2 regions of the Methylobacterium sp. HMF5984 genome follow, and region 2 is predicted to be linked to the other one. Evidence: predicted binding sites of a transcription regulator. Region 2 holds the regulator's gene; the other holds the start of a gene.
What was found. Region 2 encodes LexA, which represses DNA repair genes until DNA is damaged. Its sites were predicted from a motif close to TGTTCNNNNTGTGTTCNG; they were not measured.

Region 1 (7,360 bases), 760 kb from region 2:
CGTGCACGTGGTGCTGGTGCTGGTGTCGGGCTTCTGGAACAACATGCGCGGCATGGTCACCGGCTGGTTCGCGATCGAGAAGGACGGAGCGACCCCGCGATGAGCAACCTCGACCGCCGCCGCTTCCTCACCACCGTCGCCGCGCTCGGCGGCACCGCGATGCTCGCCGGCTGCGACCGCTTCGCCGGGTCCGCCTACGGCCCGCGGACGCTGAAGGCCGGCGAGGACGCCAACCTGTTCGTGCAGCGCTTGCTGCTCTCGAACGCCTCGCTGGCGAAGGAATTCCCGGATTCCGAGATCTCGGCGGTGTTCAAGCCGAACGGCACGATCGACCCGCCGGACAAGGCCTACAAGGCGCTTGCGGCCTCGAACTTCTCGACCTTCAAGCTCGAGGTCGGGGGCCTCGTCGAACGACCGCAGAGCTTCGGCCTCGCCGACCTCCGCGCGCTGCCGTCGCGGACGCAGACGACCCGGCACGATTGCGTCGAGGGCTGGAGCTGCATCGGAAAATGGTCCGGCGTGCCGCTGGCCGAGGTGCTGAACCGCGCCGGGCTGAAGCCGCAGGCGCGCTACGTCGTGTTCCACTGCGCCGACACGCTCGAATATGCCGGCGGCGGCCTCGAAGCCGGCAAGGACGGCGCGTTCCTGCAGCCGGAGAACCCGAGCGCGGTGCGCCACGTCCAGGTGGCGGCCGCGGGCAACGATGCCGACGCCTGGGGCGGTGCCCCGGCCGAGGAGCCCGAGGAGACGCGCACGCCGATCCGCTACTACGAGAGCATCGACCTCACCGACGCCTTCCACCCGCAGACGATCCTCGCCTACGACCTCAACGGAAAGCCGCTCCCGGTCTCGAACGGCGCGCCCCTGCGCCTGCGGCTCGAGCGGCAGCTCGGCTACAAACAGGCCAAGTACGTGATGCGGATCGAGGTGGTCGAATCGCTGGCCAGGATCGGCGACGGCCAGGGCGGCTACTGGGAGGACCGCGGCTACGAATGGTACGCCGGCATCTGAGACCGGCCCCCTCCCCCCCCGCAGAGGGGGGAGAATGCCCACCCGTACGCGCCTCCCGGCAGGCGCCCCGAACAGCCCCCCATTTGACAACCCGCGGGGCATGAACCACTTCATGCCCCGCGCAGGTCCGGCCCGGCCGCGGCGCGAAACCCAACAATTGGTGCGTTCCTGCCGCTGCTCGGGCTTTGACGAGAGGCTGTTTCGTCCATGAAAGTCGTCGTCGTCGAGTCGCCGGCCAAAGCCAAGACCATCAACAAGTATCTTGGCCGCGACTATGAAGTCATCGCCTCGTTCGGGCACATCCGCGACCTTCCGGCCAAGGACGGGTCGGTCGATCCCGAAGCCGATTTCAACATGATCTGGGAGCTCGACGCCCGCGGCTCGAAGCAGGTGTCCGAGATCGCCCGCGCCGTGAAGGGCGCGGACAAGCTGATCCTGGCGACCGACCCGGATCGCGAGGGCGAGGCGATCTCCTGGCACGTGCTGGAGGCGCTGACCGCCCGCAAGGTGCTGAAGGGCATCCCGGTCGAGCGCGTCACCTTCAACGCGATCACCAAGGCGTCGGTCGAGACGGCGATGCGGCAGCCGCGCCAGATCGATCAGGCGCTGGTCGACGCCTACCTGGCGCGCCGGGCGCTCGACTACCTCGTCGGCTTCAACCTGTCGCCGGTGCTGTGGCGCAAGCTCCCCGGCGCCCGCTCGGCCGGCCGCGTGCAGTCGGTGGCCTTGCGGCTCGTCTGCGAGCGCGAGGTCGAGATCGAGCGCTTCAAGCCGCGCGAGTACTGGTCGCTGGTCGCGACCCTCTCGACCGCAGACGGCGGCGTGTTCGAGGCTCGCCTCGTCGGGGCCGACGGCAAGCGCATCCAGCGCCTCGACGTCGGCAACGGCGAGGATGCGGCCGCGTTCAAGCGCGACCTCGAGCTCGCGACGTTCCAGGTCGCCTCGGTCGAGGCGAAGCCCGCCAAGCGCCATCCCCAGCCGCCCTTCACGACGTCGACGCTGCAGCAGGAGGCGTCGCGAAAGCTCGGGATGGCGCCGGCGCAGACCATGCGCGTCGCCCAGAAGCTCTACGAGGGCGTCGACATCGGCGGCGAGACGGTGGGCCTGATCACCTACATGCGGACCGACGGCGTCGACATGGCGCCCGAGGCCATCGCCGACGCGCGCCGGGTCATCGGACGCGAGTTCGGCGACAAGTACGTCCCGGGCGTGCCGCGCCGCTACAGCGCCAAGGCCAAGAACGCGCAGGAGGCCCACGAGGCCGTGCGCCCGACCGACATGGGCCGGCTGCCGAAGCAGGTCGCGCGGATGCTCGATCCCGAGCAGGCCAAGCTCTACGACCTGATCTGGACGCGGACCGTCGCCAGCCAGATGGAGTCGGCCGAGCTGGAGCGCACCACGGTCGACGTGACCGCCAGCGTCGGCCCGCGCCGGATCGACCTGCGCGCGACCGGTCAGGTCGTGAAGTTCGACGGCTTCCTCACCCTCTACCAGGAGGGCAAGGACGACGAGGAGGACGAGGACGGCAAGCGCCTGCCGCCGATGAAGGCCGGCGAGGCGCTGAAGCGCGAGCGCATCGCCTCGACCCAGCACTTCACCGAGCCGCCGCCGCGCTTCTCCGAGGCCAGCCTCGTCAAGCGCATGGAGGAGCTCGGCATCGGCCGGCCCTCGACCTACGCCGCGGTGCTCCAGACCCTGCGCGACCGCGAATACGTCAAGATCGAGAAGAAGCGCCTGCAGCCCGAGGACAAGGGCCGGCTCGTGACCGGCTTCCTCGAGAGCTTCTTCAAGCGCTACGTCGAGTACGACTTCACCGCGGACCTCGAAGGCCAGCTCGACCGGGTCTCGAACGCCGAGATCGACTGGCGCGACGTGCTGCGCGACTTCTGGCGCGACTTCTCGGCCGCCGTCGGCGGCACCAAGGAGCTGCGCGTCACCGAGGTGCTGGAGGCGCTGAACACGCTTCTCGGCGACCACATCTTCCCCGAGAAGGCCGACGGCTCGAACCCGCGCACCTGCCCGACCTGCGGCTCGGGCCAGCTCTCGCTGAAGCTCGGCAAGTTCGGCTCCTTCGTCGGCTGCTCGAACTACCCGGAATGCAAGTTCACCCGGCAGCTCTCGGCCGCGGGCATCGAGGGCGAGGGCGACGGCTCATCGCCGGACGGCAGCCCGCCCGGCACGCGGGTGCTCGGCAACGATCCGGTGAGCGGATTGCCGGTGACGATCCGCGACGGCCGGTTCGGCCCGTTCGTCCAGCTCGGCGAGGCCTCGACCGAGAAGGACGCGGCCAAACCCAAGCGCTCGTCGCTGCCGAAGGGCGTGACGCCGTCGATGGTCGACCTGGAGAAGGCGCTGCGGCTGCTGTCGCTGCCGCGCGAGGTCGCCCGGCACCCGGAGACCGGCGAACCGATCCTGGCCAATCTCGGCCGGTTCGGGCCCTACGTCCAGCACGGCAAGACCTACGCGAACCTGGGCAAGGACGACGACGTGCTCGAGGTCGGCGCCAACCGGGCGATCGACCTGATCGTCGCCAAGGAACAGGGCGGCGGCCGCGGCCGCCCGTCCTCGGATCCCGGCCGACCGATCGGCAAGGACGAGGCGACGGGTCGCGAGCTGGTGGTGAAGGCCGGCAAGTACGGCGCCTACGTCACCGACGGCGAGGTCAACGCGACTCTGCCGAAATCGATGGCCGCCGAGGCGCTGACGCTCGCCGAGGGCATCGACCTCGTCAACGCCAAGCGCGCGGCCGGCGGGGGCAAGCCGAGCCGCGGCCGCAAGGTCGCGCCGGCGCGGGGTGCGAAGGCCACGGCGCGCAAGCCGGCGAAGGCGGCCAAGGACGGCGAGGTCGGGACGGTGAAGACCGCTTCCAAAACCTCCGCCAAACCCGCCGCGAAGAAGCCCGCCACGCCGAAGGCCGCTGCGGGCAAGGCCGCTGCGAAGCCGGCTTCGAGCAAGAAGGCCAACGGCTGAACCGCCGGCGGCGCGGCTTGCCGGCGGTCCGCGCCAGGCGCGTCGCAGGTCTCAGACGAGGTAGCTGATCGTCGCGGCGAAGGCCGTCGCGAAGGTCGCCAGGGCGACCGTCGTCGGATTGACGAAGGCCGCGCGAGAGACGGGTGCCGCGTCCTGCTCGCATCCGAAGGCTTGCCCGGCGGCGCGCTCGAGGCGGGCGAGGATCAGGGTTCGGGCTTCGATCGAAGCAGTCGTCATCGTCGGCGTCCCAGCCATCGTTACGGCAAAGATCTTGTGATATAATGCATGATCATGCCGCCGGTTCCGCGCGAAATTGCAGCGTGAGGCGATCTTAACCGGATCTGCGCATCACCCCGATGACGGTTGCATCGCAGCGTTTGGAGGGTTCGCGCGGCACATGCGAAGCTGCATAACGGATTCGGCCTGCGATCGCCTTTGATGTTTCCGTTTTGTTCCGGTATCGTGAGCGGATGAAAGCCCATGCGAGACGTGACCCGAAGCCTGGAGCCCGTCGGTTGAGCGACGCCCCCATCGACCTGTTCGGGCCGGGCGCGAAGGCCGCTGCCCATTCTTCGCCCGCCCATTCTTCGCCGGCCAAGCCTTCGGCCACGGATCCCTCGCCCGCCGCGCCCCTGCCCTCGTCCGAGCGCCGGCGCAAGCCGATGGCGCCGATGGCGGCGCTCGAGCCGCTCGCCGGTCCGGAGGCCGGCTACACCGCATCCGATATCGAGGTGCTGGAAGGGCTGGAGCCGGTGCGGCGCCGGCCCGGCATGTATATCGGCGGCACCGATGAGCGGGCGCTGCACCACCTGTTCTCGGAGGTGATCGACAATTCGATGGACGAGGCGGTGGCGGGCCACGCCAGCTTCATCGAGGTCGAGCTGGAGGAGACGGGTGCGCTCGTCGTCACCGACAACGGCCGCGGCATCCCGATCGACCCGCACCCGAAGTTTCCCGGCAAGTCCGCGCTCGAAGTCATCATGACGACGCTGCATGCGGGCGGGAAGTTCGACTCGAAGGTCTACGAGACCAGCGGCGGCCTGCACGGCGTCGGCATCTCGGTGGTGAACGCGCTGTCCGACCTCCTGGAGGTCGAGGTCGCGCGCAACCAGACGCTCTACCGCCAGAGTTTTTCGCGCGGTCATGCGCAGGGCGGGTTGGAAACCGTCGGGCGGGTGCAGAACCGGCGCGGCACGCGCATCCGCTTCCATCCCGACGCGCAGATCTTCGGCTCGCTGGCGTTCGACCCGCGCCGCCTGTTCAAGATGGCGCGCTCGAAGGCCTACCTGTTCGGCGGCGTCGAGATCCGGTGGCGGTGTGCGCCGGCGCTGATCGAGGGCACCGACATCCCGGCCGAGGCGGTGCACCGCTTCCCCGGCGGCCTGCGCGACTACCTCGCCCGCGACATCGAGGGCAAGGAGCTCGTCACCGACGCGATCTTCTCCGGCAAGATCACAAAGCCCGGCTCGCACGGCTCGCTCGAATGGGCCGTGGCCTGGATGGTCCACGACGACGGCGTCTCCGCCTCGTACTGCAACACCATCCCGACGCCCGAGGGCGGCACCCACGAATCCGGCCTGCGCGTCGCGCTGCTGCGGGCGCTGCGCGAGCACGCCGAGCGGGTGAACCAGGCCAAGCGCATGACGGCGGTGACCACCGACGACGTGATGGCGACCTGCGCCTCCATGCTGTCGGTCTTCATCCGCGAGCCGGAGTTCCAGGGCCAGACCAAGGACAAGCTCGCCACCGTCGAGGCGTCGCGCATCGTCGAGACCGCGATCCGCGACGCCTTCGACCATTGGCTCGCCGCGTCGCCGGCCCAGGCCAACAAGGTGCTCGACTGGGTGATCGACCGGGCCGAGGAGCGCCTGCGCCGACGCCAGGAGAAGGAGGTCGCGCGCAAGACCGCGACGCGCAAGCTGCGGCTCCCCGGCAAGCTCGCCGATTGCTCGGCCGCCGGCACCGCGGGCTCGGAGATCTTCATCGTCGAGGGCGACTCGGCCGGCGGCTCGGCCAAGCAGGCGCGCGACCGGGCCACGCAGGCGATCCTGCCGCTGCGCGGCAAGATCCTGAACGTCGCCTCGGCCAGCCGCGACAAGCTCGGTGCGAACCAGCTCATCGGCGACCTGACCCTGGCGCTCGGCTGCGGCACGGGCGGTCAGTACCGCGACGAGGAGCTGCGCTACGACAAGGTGATCATCATGACGGACGCCGACGTCGACGGCGCCCATATCGCCTCGCTGCTGATCACCTTCTTTTACCGGCAGATGCCGAAGCTCATCGACAAGGGCCACCTCTACCTCGCGATGCCGCCGCTCTACCGGCTGCAGCAGGGCACCAAGACGGCCTACGCCCGCGACGACTCCCACAAGGAGCAGCTGATCAAGACGGTGTTCAAGAACGGCAAGGTCGAGATCAGCCGCTTCAAGGGACTGGGCGAGATGATGCCGGCGCAGCTGAAGGAGACGACGATGGACCCGAAGAAGCGCATCCTGATGCGCGTCGCCGTCCTCGACGAGGCGCGCGAATCGACCGGCGACGCGGTCGAGCGCCTGATGGGCAACAAGCCGGAAGCCCGCTTCACCTTCATCTCCGAGCGAGCCGCCTTCGCCGAGAAGACCGACCTCGACATCTGAGCGGCCCGGCACGGCGGTCCGATCGGAGCCCGGCCGCGAGGCCGAGCTTTTTCTTGCCCGCGATCCGACGACGAAAAAAGCCCGGCCTTTCGGCCGGGCTTCTCGGGTCGGGTCGAACCGCGGCTCTGGGCGAGCCGCGGCCGATCCGGCAGGTCCTAGTACGAGCCGAACTTGTAGTTCAGGCCGGCGCGCACGACAGCGAACTCGGTGCTGTTGTTGCGGTTCAGGCCGCTCTGCACGACGGTCACGCCCGGCGAGGTCAGGGTCACGGTGCCGGTCGAGTTGGAGGCGAAGGCGCCGTTGTTGCGGCCGCCCTGGTCGAGGTTCACGTACAGGCCTTCCACCTTCAGCGTCACGGCCGAGGAGCGGAAGAAGTTCAGGAACGAGTCGGTCGGCAGGGCGTACTCGACGCCGGCGCCGGCGGCCCAGCCGGTCTGGAAGTCGTTGCGGGACACGCCCGAACCGAAGTCACGGCCGCCGCCGCTGCCGTAGGCGAAGCCGCCGGTGCCGTACACGAGGGTGCGGTCGAAGGCGTAGCCGAGGCGACCGCGCACGGTGCCGAAGTAGTCGAGGCTGGAAAGGCCCGACGGGTTGTAGATCAGGTTGCCGGGCAGGATGCCGCCGCCGACGACGCCGGGGGTGGCCGAGAAGCGGTTGCGGTTCTGGCCGAAGTCGACGTACTGCGCGTCGGCCTCGATGCCGATCACGACGCCCGAGCCCGGGGTGAACTGGTAGTTGTAGCC
Region 2 (7,360 bases):
CCGGTCAGCGCCGCGCGCAGCGGCTGGGCGACCTGCCCGAGCTTCAGGCCGGCGGTCTCCGCGAAGTGCCGCACGGCCGCTTCCGTCGCGGCGGCGTTCCAGTCGGGCAGGGCTTCCAGCGCCGGCAGGATCGCGGCGAGCCGCCCGCGCGCCTCGTCGGTGAGGAGGGCGGAAGCCTTCTCGTCCGGCACCAGCGGCCGCGCGGCGGTGAGATAGTAGGCGCTGTCGAGCAGCTCGATCAGGGTCTTGGCCCGCTCCTTCAGCCCCGGCATCGCCGCGACGAGCTTTTCGCGAAGGGCCGGCGCGAGCGGTGCCGAGAGGCCGCGCTCCGGGCCGACGTTCGGCAGGATGCGCTCGATCGCGTCGACGAGGTCGGCGTCCGCCGCGCCGCGGATGTAGAGGCCGTTGAGGTTCTCGAGCTTGGCGAAGTCGAACCGCGCCGGCGAGCGGCCGATCGCCTTCAGGTCGAAGGCCGCCACCATCTCCTCGGTCGAGAACACCTCCTGGTCGCCGTGGCTCCAGCCGAGGCGGACGAGGTAGTTGCGGAGCGCGGCCGGCAGGTAGCCGAGGTCGCGGTAGGCGTCGACGCCGAGCGCGCCGTGGCGCTTGGACAGCTTGGCCCCGTCCGCCCCGTGGATCAGCGGGATGTGCGCCATCCTCGGCACCTCCCATCCGAGCGCTGAGAAGATCTGGCTCTGGCGCGCGGCGTTGGTGAGGTGGTCGTCGCCGCGGATCACCTGGGTGACGCCCATGTCGTGGTCGTCGACGACGACGGCGAGCATGTAGGTCGGGTTGCCGTCCGAGCGCAGCAGCACGAGGTCGTCGAGATCGCGGTTGGCCCAGGTGACGCGGCCCTGCACCGCGTCGTCGACGATCGTTTCGCCCTCGCTCGGGGCGCGCAGCCGGATCACCGGCTTTACCCCGGCCGGTGCCTCGGACGGGTCGCGGTCGCGCCAGCGCCCGTCGTAGCGCAGCGGCTTGCCCGCCGCCCGGGCCTGCTCGCGCATCTGCGTCAGCTCCTCCGGCGTGGCGTAGCAGCGATAGGCGTTGCCCGAGGCGAGCAGGCTCTCGGCGACCTCGCGATGGCGCTCGGCGCGGGCGTACTGGAACACCACGTCGCCGTCCCAATCGAGCCCGAGCCAGCTCATCCCGTCGAGGATCGCGTCGATCGCCCCTTGCGTCGAGCGCTCGCGGTCGGTGTCCTCGATGCGCAGCAGCATCCGGCCGCCCATCCGGCGGGCGTAGAGCCAGTTGAACAGCGCCGTGCGGGCGCCCCCGATATGGAGGTAGCCCGTGGGCGAGGGCGCGAAGCGCGTGACGACGGGTGACGACATCGGACGATGGATCTTCTGGTGACGGGGCTGAAGGAGCACCCTGAACGCGGCCGCGGCACGGATCGGCCGATCCGGTTGCGCGCGTCTAGATCGCTCTGCGACGGAGGGAAAGGCGGTTCGTCGTCCCCGACGACGCACGGAAGCTGGGGACCTGCGCCCGGACCCGGCCCGGACGGCTCTAGCACGCCCTCGCGGATGCGTTAAGAATCGGGTCGGCGCAGCCGTTTCGCGCCGACCGGTGTGCCGATCATGGCGCGGGACATCGCACGATCGACGGGACGGGCCGTCGCCACGTCGGCATCAGGCCGCTTCCCGTCGCCCGCCGTGCTCGGGCCGGCCGTGCGCGGCTGGGTCGTCGGCGGGCTCGCGATCGAGGCCGAGCAGCGGCGGCTGTTTCCCTGGCTCGCGGTCGCCTTCGGCGCCGGCATCCTCGCGTTCTTCACCGCCACCGACGGCATGCCCTCGCTCTGGGCGCCCCTCGTCGCAGCCGGCGCCTGCGCCGCGACCCTGCCGTTCCTCGGTGCCCGGCCCGCGGCGCTGGCCGTCGCCCTCGGGCTGATGGCGGCGCTCCTCGGCTTCGCGGCGAGCGCCCTGCGGGTCGCGCAGGTGGCGGCGCCGGTGCTGACCCGCACCATCATCGCGCCGCTCGAAGGCCTGATCGAATCGCTGGAGGAGCGTGAGGAGGGCGCCCGCCTGGTGGTGCGGGTCGCGAGCCTCGGCACGATGGCCGCGGCCGAGCGGCCGGTCCGGGTGCGCGTCTCGTTCAAGAAGGCGCCGCCCCTGCGGCCGGGCGACTTCATCGCCGCCACCGCCCGCCTGCTGCCGCCCCCCGAGGCGGCCCGCCCCGGCGGCTACGATTTCGCCCGCGACGCCTACTTCCGCGGGATCGGCGCGGTCGGCTCGCTCCTCGGCAAGATCGCGGTGAAGCCGCCGCCCGAGCCGGTGCCGTGGTCGCTCCGGCTCGCGGCCGCCGTGGACGACGCTCGCAACGCGCTGACCCGCAGGATCACCGACGCCAACGGCGGTCAGGCGGGCGCCGTCGCCGCCGCCCTGGTGACCGGCAAGCGCGGGTTGATCGCGCTGGCCACCAACGACACGCTGCGGGCGGCGGGGATCTACCACGTGGTCTCGATCTCAGGGCTCCACATGGTGCTGGCCGCCGGGGTCGTGTTCTGGCTCGTCCGTGCCGGCCTCGCCCTGGTGCCGTTCCTGGCGCTGGCCTGGCCGATCAAGAAGATCGCCGCGGCGCTGGCGATGGTCGGGGTCACCGCCTACTGCGTCTTCTCCGGCTGGGACATCGCGGCCGAGCGTTCCCTCGTGATGACCCTGATCATGCTCGGGGCGATCCTGGTCGATCGCCCGGCGCTCAGCATGCGCAACCTCGCTCTCGCCGCGCTCATCGCGCTCTCGCACGAGCCGGAAGGCTTGCTCGGCCCGAGCTTCCAGATGTCGTTCGGGGCGGTGGCCGGCCTCATCGCCTGCGCCCGCCTGATCGATGGAGGGATGTTCCGCCGCGACGGGGCCGGGCGGATCGGCCGGCTGATCGCGCTGTCGCTGACGACGGTGGTCGGCACACTCGGCACGACGCTCGTGGCGCAGGTCGCGACCGCGCCCTTCGCCACCTACCACTTCCAGACCGTCCAACCCTACGGGCTGATCGGCAACGCGCTCACCCTGCCGCTGGTCTCGCTCGCGGTGATGCCGGCGGCGGTGCTGGGCATCGTCGCCTACCCGTTCGCCCTCGACCAGCCGGTCTGGTGGCTGATGGGACTGGCGGTGCGCGGCATGCTGACCATCTCCGGCTGGATCCAGGGGCTCGGGCGCGCCAACGTCGTGGTCCCGGCCTTCGGCACCGCCGCGCTCGGGTGCCTCGCCGCGGGGCTGCTGCTCGCGACGCTCCCGGTCTCGCGCCTTCGCTGGCTCGCCCTGCCGCCGGCGCTGCTCGGGCTCGGCCTAGCGACGATGCCGGCCCGCTACGACATCTACGTCGACCGCCAGGGCAGCGGGGCGGCGGTGCGCCGCGCCGACGGCAGCCTCGTCGCCCTCGGGCGCCCGTCGAACTTCGTGCTGGAGCAGTGGCTGAAGGCCGACGGCGACGGCAGGCCGGGCGCGCAGGCGACGGGCGGTCCCGCCTGCGATCGGATCGGATGCACGCTTCGGTTGGCCGACGGGCGCGCGGTGGCGCTTCTGAAGGATCGCCGCGGCTTCGCGCAGGATTGCGCCAAGGCCTCGGTGCTGATCACGGCGCTCGCCGCACCGCCGGGCTGCGCCGCCGCCCTCGTCATCGATCGCGCCTACCTCGCCAGCCACGGCGCCGTGGCGATCCGCGTCGAGCCGAATGGCTTCATTCTGGCCGACACGCATGAGCCGGGACGGACGCTGCCGTGGCGCCCCGCGATGGTCCGTCCCCCGCCCCAGGGAACGGATGACGAGGCAGCGGGCGGATCGTCGCCCGCGGCCGAGCCCAAGCCGAAGGACGTCCCGTTCCAGGGCATGGCCGCCCCGCCCCCCCGGGCGGAGGAGGCCGACCCGGCACCCGACGATCCGACCGCGGACGGCCCGAACCCGGAGATGCCGGGCGATACCCTTCAGTAACGGCGCACGAGGCTGACCAGGCGGCCCTGGATCTGCACCCGATCCGGCCCGAGCACGCGGGTCTCGTAGGCCGGGTTCGCCGCTTCGAGCGCGATCGACGAGCCGCGACGGCGCAGCCGCTTCAGCGTCGCCTCCTCGTCGTCGATCAGCGCCACGATGATGTCGCCGGTGTTGGCGGTGTCCTGCTTGCGGATGACCACGAGGTCGCCGTCGAGGATGCCCGCCTCGACCATCGAGTCGCCGCGGACCTCCAGGGCGTAGTGCTCGCCGCCGGCCAGGAAGTCCGGCGACATGGTGATCGCGTGGCTCTGGTTCTGGATCGCCGAGATCGGCGTGCCGGCCGCGATCCGGCCCATCACCGGGATCGACACCGCGCGACCGCTGTCGTCGACCATCTGCGTCGTGGAAGGCCGCGGCGGCACGGCCTTCGAGCGGCCGCCCTCGACCACGCTCGGGGTGAACCGGCGCGGCGCGGCGGGAGCTGCCGGCACCGGGGCGGGCGCGCTGGAGCGGCCGGCGCCGTCGGGCATGCGCAGCACCTCGATCGCCCGAGCCCGATTCGGAAGCCGGCGCAGGAAGCCGCGCTCCTCCAGGGCGGTGATCAGCCGGTGGATGCCGGATTTCGACTTGAGATCGAGGGCGTCCTTCATCTCGTCGAACGACGGCGGAACACCGTCCTCGCGCATCCGCTCGTCGATGAATCGCAGGAGATCCAGCTGTTTACGGGTCAGCATCGGCGCGGCTCGCAGGAATGCGCGGCCACACGAAGGTGGAGCCGCAGAAACAAAACACGAACACGTTAAACGTTCGTCAAGTGTTCCGCAAGGGTTCTCATCGGCCGATCCGACCGGTGCGTTGAATTTCGTCGCGCGCCGAGCCCCTTTTCGATCGCTGCGCTGCGGGGCTCAGCCCTCGAGGCTGCGGCGCACGGCGCGGGCGGTGACCGCCGAGACGCGCACGTTCGATTCCCGCGTCACGCCGGCGATGTGCGGGGTCAGGATGAGGTTCGGCACGTCGATCAGCGCCGCGCCGCCCGCGGCGTCCACGGGCTCCTGGGCGAACACGTCGAGCGCCGCCCCGCCGAGGTGCCCGGACCGAAGCGCCGCGGCGACCGCGGCCTCGTCCACGACGCCCCCGCGGGCGGCGTTGATCAGGATCGCGCCCGGCCGCATCCGGGCGATCGCCGCCGGCCCGATCATGTCGCGCGTCGCCTCGGTCAGCGGCACGTGCAGCGAGAGCACGTCGCTCGTTGCGACCAGCGCGTCGAGGGTCAGGCTCGCCACCGCGCCGTGCGCCGGGCGCCATGCGGCGTCGTCGGACGCGAGGTGCGGGTCGAAGGCGGCGACGCTCATGTCGAGGGCCGCCGCACGGCGGGCGGTCTCGCGGGCGATCGCGCCGAAGCCGACGAGGCCGAGGCGCTTGCCGGCGATCTCGCGTCCCATCAGCGCGTTGCGCGGCCACGCGCCCGCGGCGACCTGCGCGCTCGCGCCGTAGGCGCCGCGCAGCAGCAGCAACGCGGTGCCGATCACGTACTCGGCCACCGCGCCGTCGTTGGCGCCGGTCGCGGGATGGACGGCGATCCCGCGGGCGGCGCAGGCGGCCAGATCGATGTTGTCGAGCCCGACGCCGAGGCGGCCCACCACCCTGAGGTCGGGTGCCGCCGCGAGCAGGCCCGCGCGCACCTGCGTGCGGTTGCGGACGATCAGCCCGGACGCGCCCGCGAGCGCCGCGCGCAGGGCGTCCGGCCGGTCGACCAGGGTCGGATCGTAGAGCGTCTCGAACCCGGCGAGCTCCGCCGCGATCGCGGCCTCGTCCATGAACTCGCTGATGACGACCTTGCGCATGGGGCGGCGATCCTTCTCCGCGGCCGGGCCGGTGCCGGCGGGCTGCCCGCTCTGCCGCGGCGTCCGGGCGACGTCGCGGCTGGGGGCATCGTCATCACGCAGCCGAGCGCGTCGGTAAAGGCGGCCGCGCCGCCTATCCGAGTGGGTGCGCCGATCGCAGCGCGATTAACCGCTTCGCAATGCCGCCCGGCGTAAGGTCCCGGGCATGAGGTGCGACCAGCGACAGCGCCTCCCGACATTGCGTGACCGACGCCGACGGCGGAGCCGGCGATTCGGAGACACCGGAGCAGTTTGACCATGGCCCTCGATCTCAGCATGCCGATCCTGGTCGTCGACGACTACCAGACGATGGTTCGCATCATCCGCAACCTGCTCAAGCAGCTCGGCTTCGAGGAGGTCGACGACGCCTCCGACGGCACGGCCGCGCTGGCGCGCCTCAAGGGCCGCAAGTACGGCCTCGTGATCTCCGACTGGAACATGGAGCCGATGACCGGCTACGAGCTGCTTCGCCACGTCCGCGCCGACGAGGGCCTGCGCACCACGCCGTTCATCATGGTCACCGCCGAGTCGAAGACCGAGAACGTCATCGCCGCCAAGAAGGCCGGCGTGAACAACTACATCGTCAAGCCGTTCAACGCCGCGACCCTGAAGAGCAAGATCGAGGCGGTCTGCGGCGCCTGACCGACCTTTCGGGGCCGACACGCGGAGGAATGCTGACGATGGGTTTGCAAAGACCGCTCGGCGCGACGATCAACCCGGCGACCATGGTGTCCGAGTTGATCGAGATCGCGGACTACATCGCCCACGTGCGCGACGAGATCGCGGCCCTGCGCGCCAACGAGCTGACGCACGACCGCATCCCGATGGCGCACGAGGAGCTCGGCAACGTCCTCGCCGCGACCGCCGGCGCCACCAACACCATTATGGAGGCGGCCGAGTCGATGCTGGCGCTCCCGGACGGGCCGGAATACCGCGCCGCGGTCGAGAGCGGCATCGGCACGATCTTCGAGGCCTGCGCCTTCCAGGACATCACCGGCCAGCGCATCGGCAAGGTGGTCGCCGCCCTGCAGCAGTTCGAGCTGCGGCTCGCGCGCTTCGCCAGCGCGGTGCGGGCGCGGGACGCCGCCGGACAGGACCCGGCCGAGGCCGAGCGCAACGAGCGCGCCCAGCGCCTGCTCCTCAACGGCCCGCAGCCGAACGGCCCGGCGACGGCGCAGGACGACATCGACGCCCTGTTCGCCTGAACCTCGACGGGAAGGGGCCGGCTCCGCTACAGCGTTGCGCCTGACGTCGGGGCATCGGGGGACAGCATGGCGGCACGGCTCTGGTCCGACCTGACCGCGCGCGAGGTCTCCGGGCGCGGCATGGGCCGCACGGTCGCGGTGCTGCCGGTGGCCGCGATCGAGCAGCACGGCCCGCACCTGCCGCTCTGCACCGACGTGGCGATCATGGAGGGCTACCTCGCGCGCGCCCGCGCCCTGGTGCCGGCCGATCTCGACGTGCTGGTGCTGCCGGTGCAGTCGGTCGGCAAGTCCGACGAGCACGACGCCTTTCCCGGCACCCTCTCGCTCACCACCGCGACCGCGC

Region 1: a site for LexA is predicted at 4,421-4,438, ahead of parE (DNA topoisomerase IV subunit B). Genes of this name have one in related genera too.

The regions. Positions count from the first base shown of each region.
Region 1 is NZ_JBJFLN010000001.1:3,840,702-3,848,061, forward strand. It holds gene ACFZ8E_RS18660 (cytochrome b/b6 domain-containing protein) at 1-103, shown strand, start outside; gene ACFZ8E_RS18665 (molybdopterin-binding protein) at 100-1,011, shown strand; gene topA (type I DNA topoisomerase) at 1,219-3,981, shown strand; gene ACFZ8E_RS18675 (hypothetical protein) at 4,033-4,218, opposite strand; gene parE (DNA topoisomerase IV subunit B) at 4,497-6,617, shown strand; gene ACFZ8E_RS18685 (outer membrane protein) at 6,773-7,360, opposite strand, start outside.
Region 2 is NZ_JBJFLN010000001.1:4,605,391-4,612,750, reverse strand. It holds gene gltX (glutamate--tRNA ligase) at 1-1,334, opposite strand, end outside; gene ACFZ8E_RS22280 (ComEC/Rec2 family competence protein) at 1,584-3,929, shown strand; gene lexA (transcriptional repressor LexA) at 3,923-4,663, opposite strand; gene ACFZ8E_RS22270 (NAD(P)-dependent oxidoreductase) at 4,835-5,773, opposite strand; gene ACFZ8E_RS22265 (response regulator) at 6,071-6,454, shown strand; gene ACFZ8E_RS22260 (protein phosphatase CheZ) at 6,493-7,017, shown strand; gene ACFZ8E_RS22255 (creatininase family protein) at 7,084-7,360, shown strand, end outside.